DNA from 4 places in the Pantoea folii genome. Region 3 is predicted to be linked to each of the others. Evidence: riboswitches for the same ligand, from Rfam matches in the RefSeq annotation. Region 3 holds a riboswitch; each other region holds the start of a gene.
What was found. A riboswitch is a leader RNA that binds a small molecule or an ion and turns the genes downstream of it on or off. The one in region 3 is predicted to bind thiamine pyrophosphate.

Region 1 (5,164 bases), on a different contig from region 3:
TCATGATCCTGGCAATCTTTGATGCGCAACTGGATGGTGCGAACGCCAGCCTCCAGTAAGCGTGCAATCCACTCTACGCTATCAACAACAGGGTACAGCCCCAGTTTCGGGGCCGTGGCTGGAAAGGCATCGGTCATACTTTTTCCTCTTTAAGGGCATCGGCGGCGTGATAAAGCTCGCCACCACGGCTGCGGAAGGCATCCGACATCTGCGCCATGCCAATTTCAATGGGCTGGGCTTCTGCCTGCTGGCGAGCAGCATATTCGCGCACTTCCTGGGTAATTTTCATCGAACAGAATTTTGGACCGCACATTGAGCAGAAGTGAGCCACTTTGCCCGATTCCTGCGGCAATGTCTCATCGTGATAAGCGCGTGCCGTATGCGGATCGAGCGCCAGATTGAACTGATCCTCCCAACGGAATTCAAAGCGTGCTTTCGACATGGCGTTATCACGGATCTGAGCGCCGGGATGGCCCTTAGCCAGATCGGCTGCATGCGCGGCGATCTTGTAGGTAATCAGCCCCTGCTTAACATCTTCTTTATTCGGCAAACCGAGGTGCTCTTTCGGTGTGACGTAGCACAGCATGGCGCAGCCAAACCAACCAATCATCGCGGCACCAATGCCGGAGGTAAAATGATCGTACCCGGGGGCGATATCGGTGGTCAGTGGGCCAAGCGTGTAAAACGGCGCTTCGTGACAGTGCTCTAACTGTTCGGTCATGTTGCGGCGGATCATCTGCATTGGCACATGGCCTGGACCTTCAATCATTACCTGCACATCGTATTCCCAGGCGATCTTGGTCAACTCACCTAAGGTATGCAACTCGGCAAACTGGGCTTCATCGTTGGCGTCCTGAATCGATCCCGGACGCAGGCCATCACCGAGTGAGAGCGCGACATCATAGGCGGCGCAGATTTCACAGATCTCGCGGAAATGCAGATAGAGGAAACTCTCTTGATGATGTGACAGGCACCATTTCGCCATGATCGAACCACCACGCGAGACAATACCGGTCAGACGATTAGCCGTCATCGGCACATAGCGCAGCAGCACACCAGCGTGAATAGTGAAGTAATCCACCCCCTGTTCTGCTTGCTCGAGCAGGGTATCGCGGAAAATCTCCCAGTTAAGGTCTTCCGCCACGCCATTCACTTTCTCCAGTGACTGATAAATGGGCACAGTACCAATCGGCACCGGGCTGTTTCGCAAAATCCACTCGCGCGTTTCATGGATATAGCGGCCTGTGGAGAGGTCCATCACGGTATCCGCCCCCCAGCGTGTTGACCACACCAGTTTCTCCACTTCCTCTTCGATCGATGAGCTCACCGCTGAGTTGCCTATATTGGCGTTCACCTTCACCAGAAAGTTACGGCCAATGATCATCGGCTCGGATTCGGGGTGATTAATATTGGAGGGTATGATAGCGCGGCCGCTGGCAACTTCCTGGCGCACAAATTCGGCGGTGATGTTTTCCGGCAGATTGGCACCAAAACTGTGGCCCGGGTGCTGTTGCAGTAGCACTTCACCACGAATACGTTCGCGGCCCATGTTTTCTCGCACCGCAATAAATTCCATCTCGGGTGTAATCATGCCCTGACGTGCGTAATGCAGCTGTGTGACGCAGCGGCCAGCTTTGGCACGACGCGGCTGCGGTAACTGCTCGAAGCGCAGGTGATCCAGCCCTTCATCGGCTAAGCGTTGCTGAGTGTATTGCGAACTCAACTGGTGGATCGCTTCGCTGTCATCGCGTTCAGCGATCCAGTTTTCACGCAATCGGTCTAATCCCCGATGCACATCAATGGTGGCCGCGGGGTCGCCATAAGCACCTGCCGTGTCATATACCGGCACTGGTTCGTTGTGCTCATACTGTGGATTCTCTTTTGTGCCACCGATGTGTGTAGGGCTAAGCTGGATTTCGCGCATCGGCACACGGATATCCGCTCGGCTGCCGGTAATCCAGATACGTTTTGAATTGGGGAAAGCGGTGCCTTGCAGCGAATCGATAAATTCCTGCGCTTGTGCACGTTGTTCACGACGAGAAGTTTTAGCAACAGACATAGCAAATTTCCTGAATTAAGGGGAAGTTGCTTGTCCAGAGTTCGGAAGGAGTAACAGGGACGATGCCGGGCGCCAACACGCATCGCTCTGTGAATGTCTACTCTTGTTCCCTTCGCAGGTACTAACCTGATCAGGTTCCGCGGATCCCGAATAAACGGTCTCAGCCCCTTAGGGCACTCCGACAAGGTTGAATTTTACGATATAAGCTACTTTGCTTGCCATTTCACGTTTGGGCAGTGCTCGTGTCCGTCACGTACTACGTGTACGCTCCGGCCACTGCGCGCTGTCCGAGCGTGAACTGGCTGCGCACGCTACGCTTATATCGCAAAATTTGACTCTAGATTGCTTTAAAGAGACGCATAAAAACGTGAATAGGCCTCAATAAAAAAGCCCATTCAGCATAAGAGGGCTTTTTCGGAATAACAAGTTTTTTACATGGGGCCGAAGTTAAGCGGGGCGAGCCATGCTGCTTTCATTGGCGACCGGTGGGCGCGCCAGCTGGTTATCCCAGGCGAGTTGCACCAGCTTATCTTCCAGCGTGAAGCGTGACTCCAGCACTTCACCCACTTCGGATAACGCCTTCTGGAATTCTACGCAGTTATCGTCGTTGATGGCCTGCTGCAGATGGCTGTCATACAGTTGCATCATGCGATCGGTATTCGCTTCCAGAGCGGGATAGAGTTGGGCTGCCGCAATGAGTGGGCTATCGCCTTCCATCTCACTGATAATGCGTTCATAAATACTGAAATGACCGGTTGAGAGGTAATCTACCAGGCCGTGACAAAACGCATCCAGCGCCTGTTCATCCAGGGCACTGAGCGCCTCTTTGTTTGGCTTGATGCCAATTAATGCGTAATAGCTGACAAGCAACTGTCGGCGCGCGCGCAGCCACGCATCAACAAGTTCATTACCGCCACTTACACGCCTGGCCAGGTCATCTAACTGGGTAAGCATATGGGGCTCCGGGTGAGTTATAGTTATCCATTCCACACTTAACATCAGGATTTCAGCGTGCCATTTGACGCTAAGGACAACGAATAAGATGCAACGTGAGATCTCAAGCGTAGACGCTGGCTGGTGGATTGTCAGCCATGAACAAAAACTTTGGTTACCGCAAGGTGAACTGCCGCATGGCTTATCCGGCGATTTTGGCCTGACTGGAAAAACCGCGATTTTGATTGGCGAATGGCAGGCGGAGAATGTCTGGCTGATACGTGAATCACGACCTGACAATATGGGCTCTGTTCGCCAGCTTATCGACGAAGATGTTGGGCTTTTTCAGATGGTTGGGCGTGGAGTTCAACTCGCCGAATTCTACCGCTCACACCGCTGGTGTGGCTACTGCGGCCACGAAATGCACCTCAGTAAGCGCGAGTTTGCCTGTCTGTGTCACCACTGTCGCGAACGCTATTACCCGCAAATCGCGCCGTGCATTATCGTGGCGATTCGCCGGGGGGAGGAGATTCTGCTGGCCAACCATGCGCGTCATCGCAACAGCATTTACACAGTATTAGCTGGCTTTGTTGAGGTCGGGGAGACGCTGGAGCAGGCCGTCGCGCGTGAAGTGATGGAAGAGAGCAACGTCCGGGTTAAAAATGTCCGCTACGTCACCTCGCAGCCCTGGCCGTTCCCGCATTCATTAATGATGGCGTTTATGGCCGAATATGAGGGCGGTGAGTTGCAGCATGATGGCAAAGAGTTGCTGGATGCCGGCTGGTATCGCTATGACGATTTGCCCTTGTTACCGCCACCGGGCACGGTGGCACGGCGGTTGATTGAAGATACCGTTGCCCTGTGTCGCGCCAGCGCGCCGTGAAAATGCTACACTGGCGGCCTTAGCATGAGAGAGCCCATTATGAGTGAACTGAAGAACGATCGTTATCTGCGTGCCCTGTTACGTCAGCCGGTGGATGTCACCCCTGTATGGATGATGCGACAAGCCGGGCGTTATTTGCCGGAGTACAAAGCCACGCGTGCTGAAGCCGGTGATTTTATGTCGCTGTGTAAGAATGCGGAGCTGGCGTGCGAAGTCACCCTGCAGCCGCTGCGTCGTTATGCGCTGGATGCCGCGATCCTCTTCAGCGATATCCTGACGATTCCTGATGCGATGGGGCTGGGGCTCTATTTCGAAACGGGCGAAGGTCCGCGCTTCTCAAATCCTATTACCTGCCGTGCAGATGTAGACAAACTGCCGATTCCGGATCCTGAAGATGAGCTGGGTTATGTGATGAATGCGGTGCGTACCATTCGCCATAACCTGAAAGGCGAAGTGCCTTTGATCGGCTTCTCCGGCAGCCCGTGGACGTTGGCAACCTACATGGTTGAAGGCGGCAGCAGCAAAGCGTTCACCAAAATTAAAAAGATGATGTATGCCGAGCCGCAAACCCTGCACAAGCTGCTGGATAAGCTGGCTGACAGTGTCATCCATTACCTGAACGCCCAGATCAAAGCCGGTGCACAGTCGATTATGGTCTTCGACACCTGGGGCGGCGTGCTGACCGGCCGCGATTACCGTGAGTTTTCACTCTACTATATGCACAAAATCGTCGATAGCGTGCTGCACGAGAACGAAGGTCGCCGTGTGCCGATTACGCTGTTCACCAAAGGTGGTGGTCAGTGGCTGGAAGCTATCGCAGCGACCGGATGTGATGCGCTGGGACTGGACTGGAGCACCGATATTGCCGATGCGCGTCGTCGCGTGGGTGACAAAGTTGCGTTGCAGGGCAACATGGATCCTTCCATGCTGTATGCGCCTCCGGCACGTATCGAGCAGGAAGTGGCCACTATCCTTGAAGGCTTTGGCACGGGAGAAGGGCATGTCTTCAACCTGGGTCATGGCATTCATCAGGATGTGCCGCCAGAGCACGCCGGTGCCTTCGTGGAAGCCGTGCATCGACTGTCACGCCCATACCATCAGGGCTAAGCATGGATTTAGCCGCGCTGCGGGCTGAACAGTTACAACGTGCTGCTAACGTGGTGCGGCAGGATGATTTCGACGTCCTGCCGCCTCGTTTTATCGCCGGTGCGGACGTCGGTTTCGAGCAGGAAGGTGCCGTCACGCGTGCGGCACTGGTGGTATTAGAATATCCCTCATTGCAACTCGTG
Region 2 (5,164 bases), on a different contig from region 3:
ATAACCGAAGGGCTCAATAATCCACGACATGATCCGCCCCCGGTCGTGCGGCTATCTTCTGCAACAGTGCCGCATTGCGCTGCTGCACCTCACCATCAAAGGTGCGCGCCAGGTTGGCAGCGGTGAAAGTGTCATGCAATAAGCCGCTAGCCAGCACGGTGTTTTTGACCAGCACACAGCGGTCGCAGTAATCAGGGATGGTGTTAAGATCGTGCGTGGAGACCAGCATAGTGCGGCCTTCATCGCGCAGCTCCTGCAACAGGGTGATGATCGCCGCCTCGGTTTTGACATCGACGCCGGTGAAGGGCTCATCCAGCAGGATGAGTTGCCCACTCTGCGCCAGCGCACGTGCGAGGAAGACGCGTTTTTTCTGCCCGCCGGAGAGTTCACCAATCTGACGATGGCGGTAATCACTCATCCCGACGCGCGCCAGCGCTTTATCCACGCTGCGTTTGTCCTCCGCACGCGGGATGCGCAGCATATTCATATAGCCGTAGCGGCCCATCATCACCACATCTTCCACCAGCACCGGGAAGCTCCAGTCCACCTCTTCGGATTGCGGCACATAGGAGACGATATTGTGTTTTAGCGCACGCTTCGCGGGCATCTCTGCCAGCGTGACCTGACCCGTCGAAAGCGGCACGAAGCCCATAATGGCCTTAAACAGTGTGGATTTCCCGGAGCCGTTGACGCCCACCAGCGCGGCGATGCTGCCCGCTGGCACGGAGAAAGATGCCTGACGCAGCGCAGTGTGACCGTTGCGGTAGGTTACGCTAACATCCTGCACGTTTAGGGTCATTTTTGGCTCCCGGCGGTGATGCCTTTGGCTACGGTATCGGTGGTCACGCGCAGCAGATCAAGGTAGGTCGGAACCGGCCCGTCACTGTTGCTGAGAGAGTCAACATACAGCACGCCACCGTAGTGAATACCCGCTTCACGCGCGACCTGTTGAGCCGGTTTGGCGGAGATGGTGCTTTCGCTGAAGATAGTCGGGATGTGGTTGGCTCTCACCGCATCAATCACTTTGCGCACCTGTTGCGGTGTGCCTTGCTGATCGGCATTGATCGGCCAGAGATAAAGTTCTTTCAGACCCAAATCACGTGCCAGATAGGAAAAAGCGCCCTCACTGGTCACCAGCCAGCGCTGGTTTTCCGGCAGTTTTTCAATCTCCGCGCGCATCGGCGCCAGGGTTTGCTGGATTTGCGTTTTATAGCGATCCGCATTGGCCTGATAAACGGCGGCATTGGCAGGATCGTATTTTTGCAGTGCTTTACGGATGTTATCGACGTAAATCAGCGCATTGTCTGGTGACATCCAGGCATGTGGGTTGGGTTTGCCGTTGTAGGGTCCCTCGGTAATACCTAAGGGTTCAATGCCCTCGGTCACTGTGACTTGCGGCACGCCTTTCAGGCGCTGATAGAAGCGGCTAAACCACATTTCCAGATTAAAACCGTTTACCAGGATTAAATCGGCACCCTGCGCGCGACGAATATCGCCGGGGGTTGGTTGGTATTCATGGATCTCCGCACCGGGCTTGGTGATGGATGTCACTTCGGCGGCATCACCTGCGACGTTCTTTGCCATGTCTGCGATCACCGTGAAAGTGGTGACCACTTTAAGTTTGTCAGCGGCAAGCGCTGAAGCGCTCATCGCGAGTGTAAGCATCACAACTGATATAACGTGCCTGGTCAACATAGTCATCCCCTGAGAAGTATAGCATGTGCTATACATTATAGTGAATGCTATGAATGTGAAGTGTTTTTGTACACCTTTTGCTGTTTACGACAAAAATTTACGTAAGTTGAAGTAGCAGAGGAGAGTAATGAAAGTGGCTTATGCGATTTTCGAAATAACGTAGAACATATTGTTCTTAAGGGCAGGGAGGTATTATTGAGAGCAAGAACACTTCACCGCGAATAATGAAGTGTTCCTGAGAGGGAATTAATCGATCGACAAATTATGAATCGCCAGCGCAGCACGCGCGGCCTCTTTGCCTTTCTTAATAAAGTGTTCGGTATAGAAGTTTTCCAGCACATCGACCGGCTGGAAATTGTGCGGCGTCAGTGAGACAGAGAACACTGGCACATTGGTGGTCAGCTGAACGTTCATCAGGCCATCAACCACGGCTGCAGCAACGAAATCGTGACGATAGATACCGCCATCCACCACCAGCGCAGCCGCTACAATCGCGTCGTATTTACCGGTTTCCGCTAAGCGTTTTGCCAGCAGCGGCATTTCAAATGCGCCCGGCACTTCCAGCACTTTTAATTCCGCTTCAACGTTCTGTGCTTTTAATTCTTGCTCAAAACCCACCAACGCATTGTGCACAATCTCTTTGTGCCAACCGGCTTTAATAAAGGCAATTCTAATATTTTTCATAATGAGTCCAACATCACCTATAATTTCTTTGCGCTTGAAAAGTAGCAATAATGCCTTTGTATACCATATGTTACGTTTTCGATCCAGAACGTGTACGTAGCGATAAATGCCATGCGATGACGTGATGGCTATCTGCGGTAATCCGTGCTTGACGGCGACCTGCGCCTGCAATACAAATAGACGCGTCGGGGGAGTCTCGCCAAAGAGACTGAGAGGCTAAAAGCGCAATGCGCGGCTTAGCGACCCTTTGAACCTGACCCAGTTGATACTGGCGTAGGAAGACTGACAGCACCGCTCCGGTGTTGTCTGGCGCAGAGGATCGCTCGCGCCCTTTCCCTCCTCCTGTATCTGCGGGTCTCAGTCAACACTGAGAGGCCGATGTGAATTCCCTTTATATCCCGGATAACCTGCTGTGAGCCGCTGGACGGTATTAGGCTGCGGCGTGGCTGGTCTCTGCGTGGCGACGCTGCTGGCTGAACGCGGCGAAGACGTCGACGTCATTGGCGACGACTCCCGCCAGCCTGCTTCCTGGTTTGCTGGCGGCATGCTTGCACCCTGGTGTGAATCTGAAAGTGCCCCGCAGGAAGTGATCTCTCTCGGGCAACACGCCGCTGGCTGGTGGCAACAGCGTGTCAGCAGCGTGGCACATCAGGGAACGTTGGTGGTGGCGCCACCGCGCGACAGCCAGGAACTTAACCGTTTTGCGCGCATGACCGAAAAGCACCAATGGGTCGATCCCGGTGACATTGAACCGTTGCTGGCCGGGCGTTTTGCCCGTGGGCTGTTTTTTGCCGGGGAAGCACATCTCGACCCGCGCCTGGCGCTCACGGAAATGCGCGAAAAGCTGTTACAGCGCGGCGTGCGTTTTGATGCAATACAACCTTCGGGCCGGGTGATTGATTGTCGTGGCATGCATGCCAAAGCCGACCTTCCGCGCCTGCGTGCTGTGCGTGGCGAGATGGTGATTCTGCACAGCGATGAAGTGCACTTTTCGCGTCCGATTCGCCTCTTGCATCCGCGCTTTCCCTGCTATCTGGTGCCGCGCCGTAATGGTCATTTCATGCTCGGCGCCACCATGGTGGAAAGCGACGATGCCAGCCCGATTAGCGCGCGCGCCATGATGGAACTGCTCAGCGCGGCCTACGCTATTCATCCTGCTCTGGCGGAAGCCCGCGTAGTCGAAAGCGGCAGCGGTTTACGTCCTGCTTATCCGGCCAACCTGCCAGAAATCCATTATCAAAACGACACTTATTATCTTAACGGCATGTATCGCCACGGTTTTCTGCTGGCGCCAATGATGGCAGAACAGCTGATGCAGCGCCTTTTCGGGGAACAATCCTATGAATATTCAGCTTAACGGCCGGGCGATCCGCACTGAGGCCAGCACGCTCAGCGAATTGCTGATCGAGCAGCAAATTGATGCCGCATGCGTTGCCAGCGCTTTCAACGGCAACTTTGTGCCTAAAAGTCAGTACAGCAGCCAGCAGCTGGAAGAGGGCTGTCAGTTGGAAGTCTTGTCCCCGATGCAGGGAGGTTGAAACATGTTTTACGATTTCGATCCGCAGTCACGTTTTCTGCTTGGCACCGCGGGCTATCCATCACCGGCGATTCTGCAACAGGCCATTGCCGCCTCTGGCACGGAAATCATCACCGTGAGTTTGCGTCGTGAAGGCGCGGCGGGCGCGGCTTTTCGCGAGCTGCTGACCGGGCTGGATATTCGCGTGCTACCCAATACCGCAGGCTGTCACACGGTGAAAGAGGCGGTGACCACCGCGCAGATGGCGCGCGAACTGTTCAACACCTCGTGGATCAAACTGGAGGTGATCGGGCATGCCGACACGCTCCAGCCCGATCCTTTTGCGCTGGTTGAAGCGGCACGCATCCTGTGTGCGGACGGTTTTCAGGTCTTCCCGTACACCACCGAAGATTTGATCGTCGGTGAGAAGCTGCTGGAAGCCGGTTGTGAACTGCTGATGCCGTGGGGCGCGCCGATCGGTTCCGGGCAGGGCCTGCGCAACATTGAAGGATTACGCGCGATGCGGGCATGGTTCAGCGACATCCCGTTGATAATTGATGCAGGCATCGGTGCGCCATCACAGGCCGCACAGGCGATGGAGATGGGCTTCGATGGCATCCTGCTCAATACCGCGGTGGCGAAAGCCGGCGATCCGGTTGGCATGGCGAACGGTTTCCGGCTGGCGATTGAAGCGGGACAGGCCGCACGCAGTGCTGGTTTGATGGAGAAACGGGATATGGCGGCAGCTTCAACACCGATCTTCGGTCTGGCGAGTTTGAGTTAAGGAGCCATCATGGATCGCTATCAACGGCAGATGATGCTGCCGGAAATCGGTGTCGAAGGTCAGCAAAAGCTGGCGGATGCGTGCGTCCTGGTGGTGGGGTCAGGCGGGTTGGGCGCTACATTACTGCCGCAGCTGGTTGGCGCAGGCGTCGGTTTTATCCGCCTGTGTGACGACGATGAAGTGGCCTTACACAATCTTCATCGCCAGACGCTGTTTACGATGCAGGACATCGGTCACAGCAAGGCAGCACGTGCGCAACAGGCGCTGGTGCAACGTAATCCCGAGGTGCAGATAGAGGTGGTGCCACGGGCTATCGGCGCCAGCGATCTGCCGCACCTCCTCACGGATATCGATCTGGTGATTGATGCCGCTGATAACTTCGCGGTGACCTATCAACTCTCCGACGCCTGTATGGCAACGCAGATTCCTTTGATCAGTGCATCAGTATTAGGTCGTCAGGGCTACGTCGGTGGCTTCTGCGGCAG
Region 3 (5,164 bases):
GGATTGAACATCAATGAATAGAACGGCAACGCATCAACGACCATCACGCGCCCCACCAGGTCAGGATGACGAGCAGCCAGCATCAATGCCATTTCTCCCCCAAGGGAATGGCCAATGATCGCCGGACCCTTGATGTGCTGGCCGTGAATATATGCAGCGATGGCGTCAACTGCCGGAGCCATTATTTTTCCGTCCGGGTTGGCAATGGCAGGCGTACTCGCAAAGCCTGCAAGCTCGATAAGATGAATGCGATGGTTCTTGCGTAATTTTGCGGATAAATCGGCCCAAACGTCGCGCGATGACGCCAGCCCCGGAATCAGTATGACATCCGTTCCCGCCCCTTGCCTCTCTACAGAGATTCGCTGTGAGTTCGGATATTCTGGAGGCACAGGCAATGGCTGTGCGGCAGACGCCGATACTAAGCTCGACGCCATTAAAAGCGTTCCACCGATGACGGCGCGGATAGTTGCGGTATTCATTAAACCTCCCTGTTTACGTTAAGCGGCGTTAGCAAATTGATACATCAGTGATCAGACTAACGTTAACCCATCGTGCTGCCAACAATATCAGCGTTCGTCCCCCGTCATCCCATTACCAACCCGCCATCCACATACAGCGTTTGCCCGGTGACAAACTCGCTCCATTCTGAGGCTAAAAACATCACCGGACCGGCGACATCCACTGGCTCGGCAATTCGGCGCAGCGGCGTTTGTGCGGTGATAAAATCGCGCACGTCTTCTCGCGTCGCACTGCTGGCATCCGTGGGATAGACCAGACCCGGCGCAACACAGTTCACGCGAATCCCCAGCGGCCCCAGTTCAGCGGCGAGTGAACGGCTAAAGCCTATTAATGCGGATTTCGCCGTGACGTAATCGTGGTAAGGAACAGACGGACGCGCCACCAGATCGCTGGAAAGATTGATAATGCTGCCGCGTGTGCGTGAGCGCATCAGCGGCAACGCGGCCTGGCAGACGTTGTAGGCCGCGCCGACGGCACCGTCAAACTGGCTCTGGTAGCCCTGCCATGACGTTTCCCAAAATCGCTGTCGATTGTCGGTATCGAAAACATAAGGCGCGAAAGCATTGTTCACCACCGCATCCAGACGACCCATGGTGTTAGCGATCTGCTCCATCATTGCCGCTACCTGCTCTGCTGAGGTGACATCGGCTCGAATGGCGATGGCCGAACCGCCCAGTGCTTCACAGCGCTTTACCACTTCCATCGCGGCAGCTTCACTGCGCAGGTAGTTCACCACCACCAGCGCACCCTCAGCGGCGAAAGCCTGCGCGATAGCTGCACCAATACCCCGACTCGCACCCGTCACCAGAATCGTTTGATCAGCAAATTTCATCGTTTACCTTCTGTAAAAACGTGGATTCAATCCGCATAGGGCGCGAAGCGCTCAGCGGCAGTTTCAGCAGATGCCTCTATTTCCGTAAAGGTGACCAGATCCAGCAGGCTAAAGCGGCCATCGTGATGCCATCCGGCGGCAGGCGATGTCATGCTGCCAAAGGCAGTAATACGGGTGATACCGGCTTGCCCTAGCCGCGCGGCGAGACCAAACAGCTCGCGTGGTGTGGCCGCCACCGCCGCCGTTTGCAGATAAATTTTCTGCTGAGAAATCAATGCAATCGCATCCTCAATCTCATCAACGGCCACCACTTTAAGCGTGCGTCCGAGTGCCGACGGCATCAGAGCTTCGGGGCCATCTACTACCACCACCGACCAATTGTCCATTGCCTCGCCGAACAGGATGCGATCGTCCTGCAACGCGCGAATCTCTTCACGGCTGCGCCAGGTTGCCACGCTATTAACTTCAGCCGAAGACAGCACTCGACGCGGATATTTGCGCGCCAGCGCTCGCAGTTCATGGGCGATGTACTCCGCGAATTCCTGCGGCGTGATGCGCCCGCCGCGTTCAACGAACAGCATTTGCGGTGAGTAACAGCCCGCCTGGTCATAGCGCATGACGTCATAGGCCGCGCGCTGCGCCAGATAGACGCCCTGCCTTGTATCCAGTGCCGAACGCGCCACCAGTCCCACGCTGATTTTATGGCCGTGCGGCAGAAAACGCGTGGTGACCGGCAGTTGGTGTTTGATTGCAGCCAGCGCGGCATTACCACCGTAAGCCATCACCACGTCAGGCTGTGTTAACCAGTGTTTTTCTGCTTCGGCTTCGCCGCCTTTCCACCACACTACCGCCAGGCATTCGCCAAGTTGGGGATCGATTTCAGCCAGCAGTTGCGCGAACCAGCCCGCCATCAGCGGTTCGGCACCAGGCAGTTTGCCCACGCTGCCCGCTTTCACCAGCAATCCACAAATCAGACTCCACAGCGGTAGACCCGGCACATTTCCTGCCCAGATATGCATGAGCAGGTCCGGGCCAAATGCCCGTGCGAAGCCGCCATTAGGTCGCGGCTGAAAATCATCCAGCAGCTGTGGATCGTTAAAGTCCTCGGTTAAAAAGCGCTTGAGCTGCGGCTGTCGAAAAGTTTTAAGGTATCCGGTAAGCCCAAGGCGAATCATCTCGGCGTCATAACCGGTGACAATCGCCAGCAGCATTTCGGCCTTGCGGCGCAATGGATGGTTTCGATCCAGCAAACGCGCAATGGCCTCATCAATAATTGCGACGATCTTCGCCACGCTCAGCGTTGTGAGATAAGCGCGAGCGTGATCGCGCAGATGTGCGCTGAGAAGTGTAATTTGTGCCGGATTCAGATCGGGCACGTCGACATCCAGATGCTGGCCGTGATGGCTAAAACTCAGCGTGCGCCACTGCACCCCTTCAGGTGATAAACATCCCGGTAGATAACCCGCGACCTCTTTCACACTGCACCCTGCGCAGCAGCCAGGAACTCTTCCATCGCCAGCGAACAGCCCTTCGCATCCGCTCCGGTGACCCGGCCTAGCAGATGGAAGCCGCCAGTGACCGCGCGGCCAGCATCCTCGGTCAGTAAGGCAGACACTGAATTGAAATGAGCCAGATCATGGTGCACCAGCACGCCCATCTCGCCTTCGGGCACTTCATCGCCTGTGAGTGGATTGACCACGCGGGTGCGGATCCAGTGCGGGCCGGATTTCACCGAGGGACAGGCAACGTTGCCATCGTCATAAAACTGGCTGCTCAGTTCGGTCATGCCGTACATGTTGATGCAGTGCGTGCGCGGCACGCCCAACGCCGCACTCAGCTCGGCGTAAAACTGCTCGGCCTCAATCTCACGGGATTGCCCCTTAAATCCACCGGTATCCAAAATTCGGCTTCCAGCGGGTAATGCAAAATGTCGCCCCTGGCGCTGCAGTTCGTCGAGCAGATGGACAAAGCTGTAGCTCGCGCCCAGCAGCGCATAAGGTTCGCCCTGTGCTTCAGCCTGCTCCAACGCAGCAAACAGGCGATCCATCGCGATACCGCTGTCATCCAACAGCACTTCGCTCTCGGCGGTGCCAAATTTTTCCACCGCTAATGTCAGGTAATGGGCCAGCGAAGAGTTGGGCAGCGCCCGATTATCAGGGAACAAAATGCCCATGCGAATCCGCTCTTCGCCCGCCATAAAGCGCTGGCTGAAATTCTGCATCATCGAGCATTTCCAGACGTCAAGCGTCGGATGATAGCTGCGACCTTTCACCGTGCCGGTGGTTCCGCTGGTCATAAATACCGCTTCGACGTCATCGGTGGCATGGCAGCTCAGCGTCAGATCCTTAAACGCGGTAATGGGAATTGCCGGGATGGCACGCCAGTTTTTCACCATAAACGGTGTGCGACCGCGCTGCATGGCGAAACGGCGATAAGGGAGGTTGTGTTCAAATTGGTACGCGAAGACGGCAAGCGCCATGCGGTTAAAGTCGTCGTCGGTTGTATCCTGACGCTGAAGAAAGGTGAGCAAAGCGTCGATCAAAGCAGCTTCAGTCATGGGCGAGTCCACCAGTTGCGATTGCGCGAAATTTCTCAGGCCGGGCCTGATGAGTAGAGTCTGTCCGCTACAAGCACAAAGATGGGATCAGGACGCAGTGTCGCCCTGTGTTCCGCTCCCTACGCCGGTATTAGCCGGATCAGGTTCGTAGGGTCACCACGTTGCCAACGCGAAAACGCTGGCGGGTAGAATCTCAGCCCGCTAACCGGGCACCCCCTGGAACAGGTCGCAGTCAATCAAAAGGCCGCTCAATAAAACGTCAATCAACTCACTGATTTTATTAAGCTTACTTTAAATCTACTGCAGACGGTCGTTAAAGGTTAAACCATTTGCTGTTTTAACACACTGATCTTTTTATCTGACCAGATGCACGACGAGCGTTTCAGCTTCGCGGTGATTCATTGATTAATGTGAATAGCCCTGCTGAATGAGCGAGCTGTGAGTTTTTATCATCAGATACTTCTGGCCTCAGCATTAATCCAGGAAAAAATGTCATGAGAATGCCATAACTCTACCATTAACAAGTTATTAACCAGGATATTTGATGTACTTTAGCTTTAATGCCCGTTTTATTTGTTCGAGTCCCTCTTCAATAAATCTCACAGGATTTTTTTGTGGTACGTAATATTCAGATTTTATCCCAACCATTATCAGATAATGACCAGGCGGCATCTGCAATACACATCAATTCATTTCATCAAATAAACCAGAAATAGTCTTGATTTTCCGTTAGTTAGACCAGAGACTGTTTGTGAAGCACTTAAGGGAATTTAAAATGAAGACTTCCGCTAAGGTTGGAGCACTCGGTGCCCTGGGGATTATTTTGTCTGCGTCGGGTTATGAGGTATATTCGCGGAACGTAGAAAATCAAAAAGATGAAATAGCCTGTGTGACCGTTCACAGTCGTGATGCGGTTATTGCCGTAGAGAAAGGTCTCCTCAATAAATCCCATACCGAGATGTTTGGAAAAAATAGAATCACCCTGGGCTCTCTTCTGTTCCACAACGAAAGCGTAGCAAAAAATGGTACACGTATTATCGTTCCGTTTACTTTGGCGAGCCATCGTGGGCAATCTGAGTTTCAGGCCGTAGTGAGATGTTCAAATTTACAAGATATTGAATACGATAAACTTTAATGAGTCCATTGACTCACACAGCAAACGGATAAAAAACCATGTATAAGGCAACGAAATATTACGTCTGCGATCACGCCCGCAGGGGCTTGCTGTTGCATACCGCAGGATGTGAACAGTTACC
Region 4 (5,164 bases), on a different contig from region 3:
GCGCCAATGGTCGCCGCCAGATGGTTGGCCTGGCCGGTCAAATCGGCGCTGGCATGGTAATCCACGCCGTCTTTCTTGAAGCCATCATTGCGCAGATAGGCCCACAGCACGGTCACCATTCCCAGCTCATGCGCACGCTCAAAGGCAGCTGAGATCTCTTCAATCTGGCGGCGTGACTGCTCAGAACCAAAATAGATGGTCGCGCCCACCGCAATCGCCCCCAGGTTGAATGCCTGCTCGACGCTGGCATACAGCGTTTGATCGTACTGGGTGGGATAGCTCAGGGTTTCGTTGTGGTTCAGTTTCACCATAAACGGAATGCGGTGTGCATAGCGGCGTGATACCGAGGCCAGCACACCATAGGTAGAGGCGACACAGTTACAGCCAGCTTCAATCGCCAGCTCAACAATGTTTTTCGGATCGAAGTAAGCCGGGTTGGCGGCAAAAGAGGCACCCGCTGAGTGCTCAACGCCCTGATCGACCGGCAGAATCGACAGATAGCCGGTGCCCGCCAGGCGACCAGTGTTATACAGGGTTTGCATGTTGCGTAATACGGCAGGAGAACGATTGTTGTCGATCATCACACGATCAACGAAATCCGCGCCCGGTAAATAAAGGCTGTCCGCTGGAATGGTCATGCAGCGATGTTGAAGAAGTGAATCCGCTTCTTTGCCCAATAACTGTACGATGTCCGTCATGTTGGCTCCTGAAATAAATGGCTGGAATGGAACCGGCAATGGCCGATTCGCCCCCAACAGCCTGGACCGAAAAGCGCCAGGCTGGCAAATTGCTGACTCCATTTTTCAGACGGATACGCAGTAAAAAAATTCTGCCACCTTGCGATGGGCAGCCTTCAGGTTGAATCCTGCAACACAGAGGCACGCCTTAATCGCCGTTCTGCTGCCCTACCACCACTGATGGAAATGGTGCACCGGACCAATGCCCTTGCCGACTTCCAGCGAGTCCGCGTGCTGCAAGGCCTGCTGCAGCCAGGCTTTGGCTTCGGTGACTGTATCCGCCCAGTTATCGTGGCGTGGACGCAGTGCCGCTAAAGCCGCTGACAGCGAACAACCGGTGCCGTGGGTATGGCGCGTATTGACGCGTGGTGCGGTAAAGCGCTGACGGCCCGCGCGGGTGATTAGCCAATCCGGGCTTTCGGCATCACTGAGATGTCCGCCTTTCATCAATACCGCTTCACAACCGAGATCCAGCAGCGCATCGCCCTGCATCAGCATGGTTTTCTCATCCTGCGCCATATCACGGCCCAGTAGCGCAGCCGCTTCCGGCAAATTGGGGGTGATCAACGACACCTGCGGCAGCAGCAGTTCACGCACGCTGGCGACCGCATCCGGCGACAGCAGCGGATCGCCACTCTTGGCAATCATCACCGTATCCAGCACCACAAACGGCAGTCTGGCGCGTTTCAGCCGCTCGGCCACCACTTCGACAATCGCTGTTTCCGACAGCATGCCGATTTTGGCGGCATCGATACGCACATCATCCAGCACCGAATCCAATTGCGCCCCAACGAATTCGGGTTCAATGCGATACACCGACTGTACGCCGCAGGTGTTCTGCGCCACCAGCGCGGTAATCACACTGGTGCCATACGCACCCAGCGCGGAGAAGGCTTTGAGATCGGCCTGAATGCCCGCGCCGCCGCTCGGGTCAGTGCCTGCAATGGTCAACGCGTTGATGCGTTTCATATGGCAACCTCCAGCGTCCAGAGGTTATCGAGGAAAGCCGCGACAAAGCTGCCTGGCCCCTGAACAGCACGCGCCGCCTGCTCGCCTGCCAGCGACATCACGCGACATGCCGCCGCCACATGCTGCAAGCGGTCGCCTGGTAAGCTGCTGAAGGCCGCGACCACGGCGGAAAGCGCGCAGCCGGTGCCGACCACGCGCGTCATCAGCGGGCTCCCGCCTGGAATAGCCAGTGTGCGTTTGCCATCAGTGACGTAGTCGACTTCGCCGGTGACCGCCACCAGCGTGTGGTAATCCTGTGCCAACTGTTGCGCCCCGCTGAGTGCGGCATCGGCCTGATGCACGCTGTCCACGCCGCGTCCGCCCGCAGCCTGGTTAGCCAGCGCGAGGATTTCCGAGGCGTTGCCACGAATCGCGGCGGGATGCAGGCTCAGCAACTGCTGGCAGAATTCGGTACGGAATGAGAGTGCGCCAACCGCGACCGGATCGAGCGTCCAGGGCGTACCGACTTTAGAAGCGGACTGTACCGCTGCCAGCATCGCATCGCGACGGTCGCGGGTTAAGGTGCCGACGTTGATCAGCAGCGCATCGGCAAAACTCACGAACTGCGCGGCTTCCTCGGCATCGATCACCATCGCGGGAGAGGCTTGCAAAGCCAGCAGCACATTGGCGGTAAAGGTTTGCACCACGTCATTGGTCATGCAGTGCACCAGCGGTGCCTGCTGACGCAGCAGCTGCAGAGATTGCGCGAATTGCGCGGGGGTAAGAAGGTCAGGCTGTGTCATAAAACTCCCAACCGGCGATCAAGAAGGCGAATGCGGTCAGGCATCTGACTTCCCTACGCTGGCATTATCCAGATCAGGTCAGCGGGTGTATCTCAGCCCTGTTTAACAGGGGCACCCCGAGTCATGGCATGGTGAACATGCCGCATACAGGATAAGGCGAGCGTGAAGGATTGTAAATCGTGGTCGTTTGAAGGATGCTGAAAACGGCACTAAATCAAAATAGTTAAAATAATTCGACAGGCTAAATATTAAAAAGAGCCGTTTCGATCAATTATCATCATTAATTAACTCTCTTCTGAATTTTCCAGATTTATTCTAATCACTGAAAAATCGACTAATCAACACGCGCCTTCGTATTCATTGATGCACATCAACGCCCTGCCAGGCGTAGCAAGGCCTAATCCCCCTCCGGACTTGAAGAGAGTCACTGCCTATCCAATTCCGGAATCGATAATGATCTCAAAATTATTCAGCTTTATTCCGCACGCCCATAAATGGCACGACATTCGAATTTCGCGCAAAGGGGCTATTTGCCCTTCCGGTCGCCACTATTTTTCCACCCATGTTGAAGCTCGATGTAAAAGTTGCGGCGAACGTTTGCATAAAGTTTATTACCGCGACGTGAGCGATGCGGAAGCACGCCGTTGGTTGGGATGAAAAACAGGCAAAAAAAAGCCCCGTAACATCCGTTACGGGGCGGCTGCGTGGCTATCGCAATAAAACTTATTCAGCCGGTTGGGTGCGGATCAGGTAATCGAACGCGCTGAGTGAGGCTTTCGCGCCTTCACCGCTGGCGATGATGATCTGCTTGTACGGCACCGTGGTGCAGTCACCCGCTGCGAACACGCCTTTCAGGCTGGTTTCGCATTTGGCGTCGATGATGATCTCGCCCATCTTATTACGTTCTACCGCGCCTTCCAGGAAGGTGGTGTTCGGCAACAGACCAATCTGCACGAAGATGCCGCTCAGCGCGATCTCGTGGCTGGTCTGGTTGTTACGGTCGATGTAGCTCAACCCGGTCACTTTGCTGCCGTCGCCTTTCACTTCGGTGGTCTGCGCATTCAGAATCACATCGACGTTTTTCAGGCTGCGCAGTTTGTCCTGCAGCACTTTGTCGGCGCGCATTTCGCTGGCGAATTCCAGCAGCGTCACGTGCTCAACCAGACCTGCGAGGTCGATAGCCGCTTCAACGCCGGAGTTACCGCCGCCGATCACCGCCGTGCGCTTGCCTTTGAACAGCGGGCCATCGCAGTGTGGGCAGTAAGTCACGCCTTTGGTGCGATACTGCTCTTCACCCGGCACGCCCATGTTGCGCCAGCGTGCGCCGGTGGCAATGATGATGCTGCGTGATTTCAGGACTGCGCCAGACGCGGTTTCAATCGCGTGCAGACCGCCCTCTTTCGCCGCAGGAATCAGCTTAATGGCGCTCTGGGTGTCGATGACGTCAACATCGTAATCATCGACGTGGGCACGCAGTGAACCGGCCAACTTCGCGCCTTCGGTTTTCTGTACGGAGATGTAGTTTTCGATGTCCACGGTGTCTAGCACCTGGCCACCAAAACGCTCGCCCATCAGGCCAGTGCGGATACCTTTACGTGCGGAGTAAATCGCTGCCGCTGCGCCCGCTGGGCCGCTGCCGACGATCAGCACTTCATAGGCGTCACGCTTGTTCAGCTCTTCTGCTGCACGTTTCTCAGCGTTGGTGTCCACTTTGCCAACGATTTCTGCCAGGCTCAGACGGCCCTGACCGAACTCTTTGCCGTTCAGAAATACCGCTGGAACGCCCATCACGTTACGTTCGGCGATTTCGTTCTGGAACATGCCACCGTCAATGGCGGTGTGGCTGATGCGTGGGTTCAGCACTGCCATCAGGTTCAGCGCCTGTACCACGTCAGGACAGTTGTGGCATGACAGCGAGTAATAGGTTTCGAAATGCAGGTCGGTGTCCAGAGCAACCACTTGCTCCAGCAGGCTCTGCGACTCTTTCGAAGGGTGTCCACCGGTCTGCAGCAGGGCCAGCACCAGTGACGTAAATTCGTGACCCATTGGCGAACCGGCGAAGCGTGGGCCGCTCTGGCTGCCTGGGTTAGTGATCAGGAAAGAGGGTTTACGAACCGGACGATCATTCTCTTCACGAAAGCTGACTTTTTCTGACAAGCTCGCGATATCGGCTAACAGAGAACGGATCTCCGCAGATTTAGCGCCATCATCCAGTGTGGCAATCAACTCAACCGGTTTCGTTAATTTCTCAAGGTAAGCCTTGAGCTGTGTTTTTAAATTGGTATCGAGCATAGTGAGTTCCTGTCAAGAAAATCGGGTGCCGTAGCACCCGATTGAGAAAGATCGAATGGCTGGGTGTTGCTTAGATTTTGCCAACCAGGTCCAGAGATGGAGCCAGTGTTGCTTCGCCTTCTTTCCATTTAGCTGGGCAAACTTCACCTGGGTGAGAAGCCACATACTGAGCCGCTTTGATTTTGCGGATCAGGTCAGATGCGTCACGGCCAATGCCTTCAGCGGTGATTTCGATAGCCTGGATGATGCCCTGTGGGTCAACAATGAAGGTACCGCGATCTGCCAGACCTTCGTCTTCGCGCATGATTTCGAAGTTACGGGTCAGTGCGCCAGTTGGGTCGCCGATCATCGCGTATTTGATTTTTGCGATGGTTTCGGAAGAAC

Region 1: another riboswitch for thiamine pyrophosphate. It lies ahead of thiC (phosphomethylpyrimidine synthase ThiC); the one in region 3 lies ahead of AC1MDE_RS02670 (LuxE/PaaK family acyltransferase).
Region 2: another riboswitch for thiamine pyrophosphate. It lies ahead of AC1MDE_RS17750 (FAD-dependent oxidoreductase); the one in region 3 lies ahead of AC1MDE_RS02670 (LuxE/PaaK family acyltransferase).
Region 4: another riboswitch for thiamine pyrophosphate. It lies ahead of thiM (hydroxyethylthiazole kinase); the one in region 3 lies ahead of AC1MDE_RS02670 (LuxE/PaaK family acyltransferase).

What each region holds. Positions count from the first base shown of each region.
Region 1 covers NZ_JBWXON010000032.1:5,740-10,903, reverse strand. The annotation lists gene thiE (thiamine phosphate synthase) at 1-137, opposite strand, end outside; gene thiC (phosphomethylpyrimidine synthase ThiC) at 134-2,059, opposite strand; TPP riboswitch at 2,150-2,250, opposite strand; gene AC1MDE_RS25115 (Rsd/AlgQ family anti-sigma factor) at 2,507-3,013, opposite strand; gene nudC (NAD(+) diphosphatase) at 3,102-3,875, shown strand; gene hemE (uroporphyrinogen decarboxylase) at 3,915-4,982, shown strand; gene nfi (deoxyribonuclease V) at 4,985-5,164, shown strand, end outside.
Region 2 covers NZ_JBWXON010000015.1:130,345-135,508, forward strand. The annotation lists gene sitC (iron/manganese ABC transporter permease subunit SitC) at 1-30, opposite strand, end outside; gene AC1MDE_RS17735 (manganese/iron ABC transporter ATP-binding protein) at 14-799, opposite strand; gene AC1MDE_RS17740 (metal ABC transporter substrate-binding protein) at 796-1,665, opposite strand; gene AC1MDE_RS17745 (6,7-dimethyl-8-ribityllumazine synthase) at 1,942-2,379, opposite strand; TPP riboswitch at 2,557-2,676, shown strand; gene AC1MDE_RS17750 (FAD-dependent oxidoreductase) at 2,792-3,736, shown strand; gene thiS (sulfur carrier protein ThiS) at 3,720-3,917, shown strand; gene AC1MDE_RS17760 (thiazole synthase) at 3,921-4,679, shown strand; gene AC1MDE_RS17765 (ThiF family adenylyltransferase) at 4,689-5,164, shown strand, end outside.
Region 3 covers NZ_JBWXON010000001.1:540,729-545,892, forward strand. The annotation lists gene AC1MDE_RS02655 (alpha/beta fold hydrolase) at 1-479, opposite strand, end outside; gene AC1MDE_RS02660 (3-oxoacyl-ACP reductase) at 584-1,351, opposite strand; gene AC1MDE_RS02665 (acyl-CoA reductase) at 1,378-2,829, opposite strand; gene AC1MDE_RS02670 (LuxE/PaaK family acyltransferase) at 2,826-3,908, opposite strand; TPP riboswitch at 4,007-4,135, opposite strand; gene AC1MDE_RS02675 (hypothetical protein) at 4,684-5,043, shown strand.
Region 4 covers NZ_JBWXON010000021.1:7,620-12,783, forward strand. The annotation lists gene fbaB (class I fructose-bisphosphate aldolase) at 1-698, opposite strand, end outside; gene thiD (bifunctional hydroxymethylpyrimidine kinase/phosphomethylpyrimidine kinase) at 906-1,706, opposite strand; gene thiM (hydroxyethylthiazole kinase) at 1,703-2,488, opposite strand; TPP riboswitch at 2,522-2,617, opposite strand; gene ahpF (alkyl hydroperoxide reductase subunit F) at 3,212-4,780, opposite strand; gene ahpC (alkyl hydroperoxide reductase subunit C) at 4,851-5,164, opposite strand, start outside.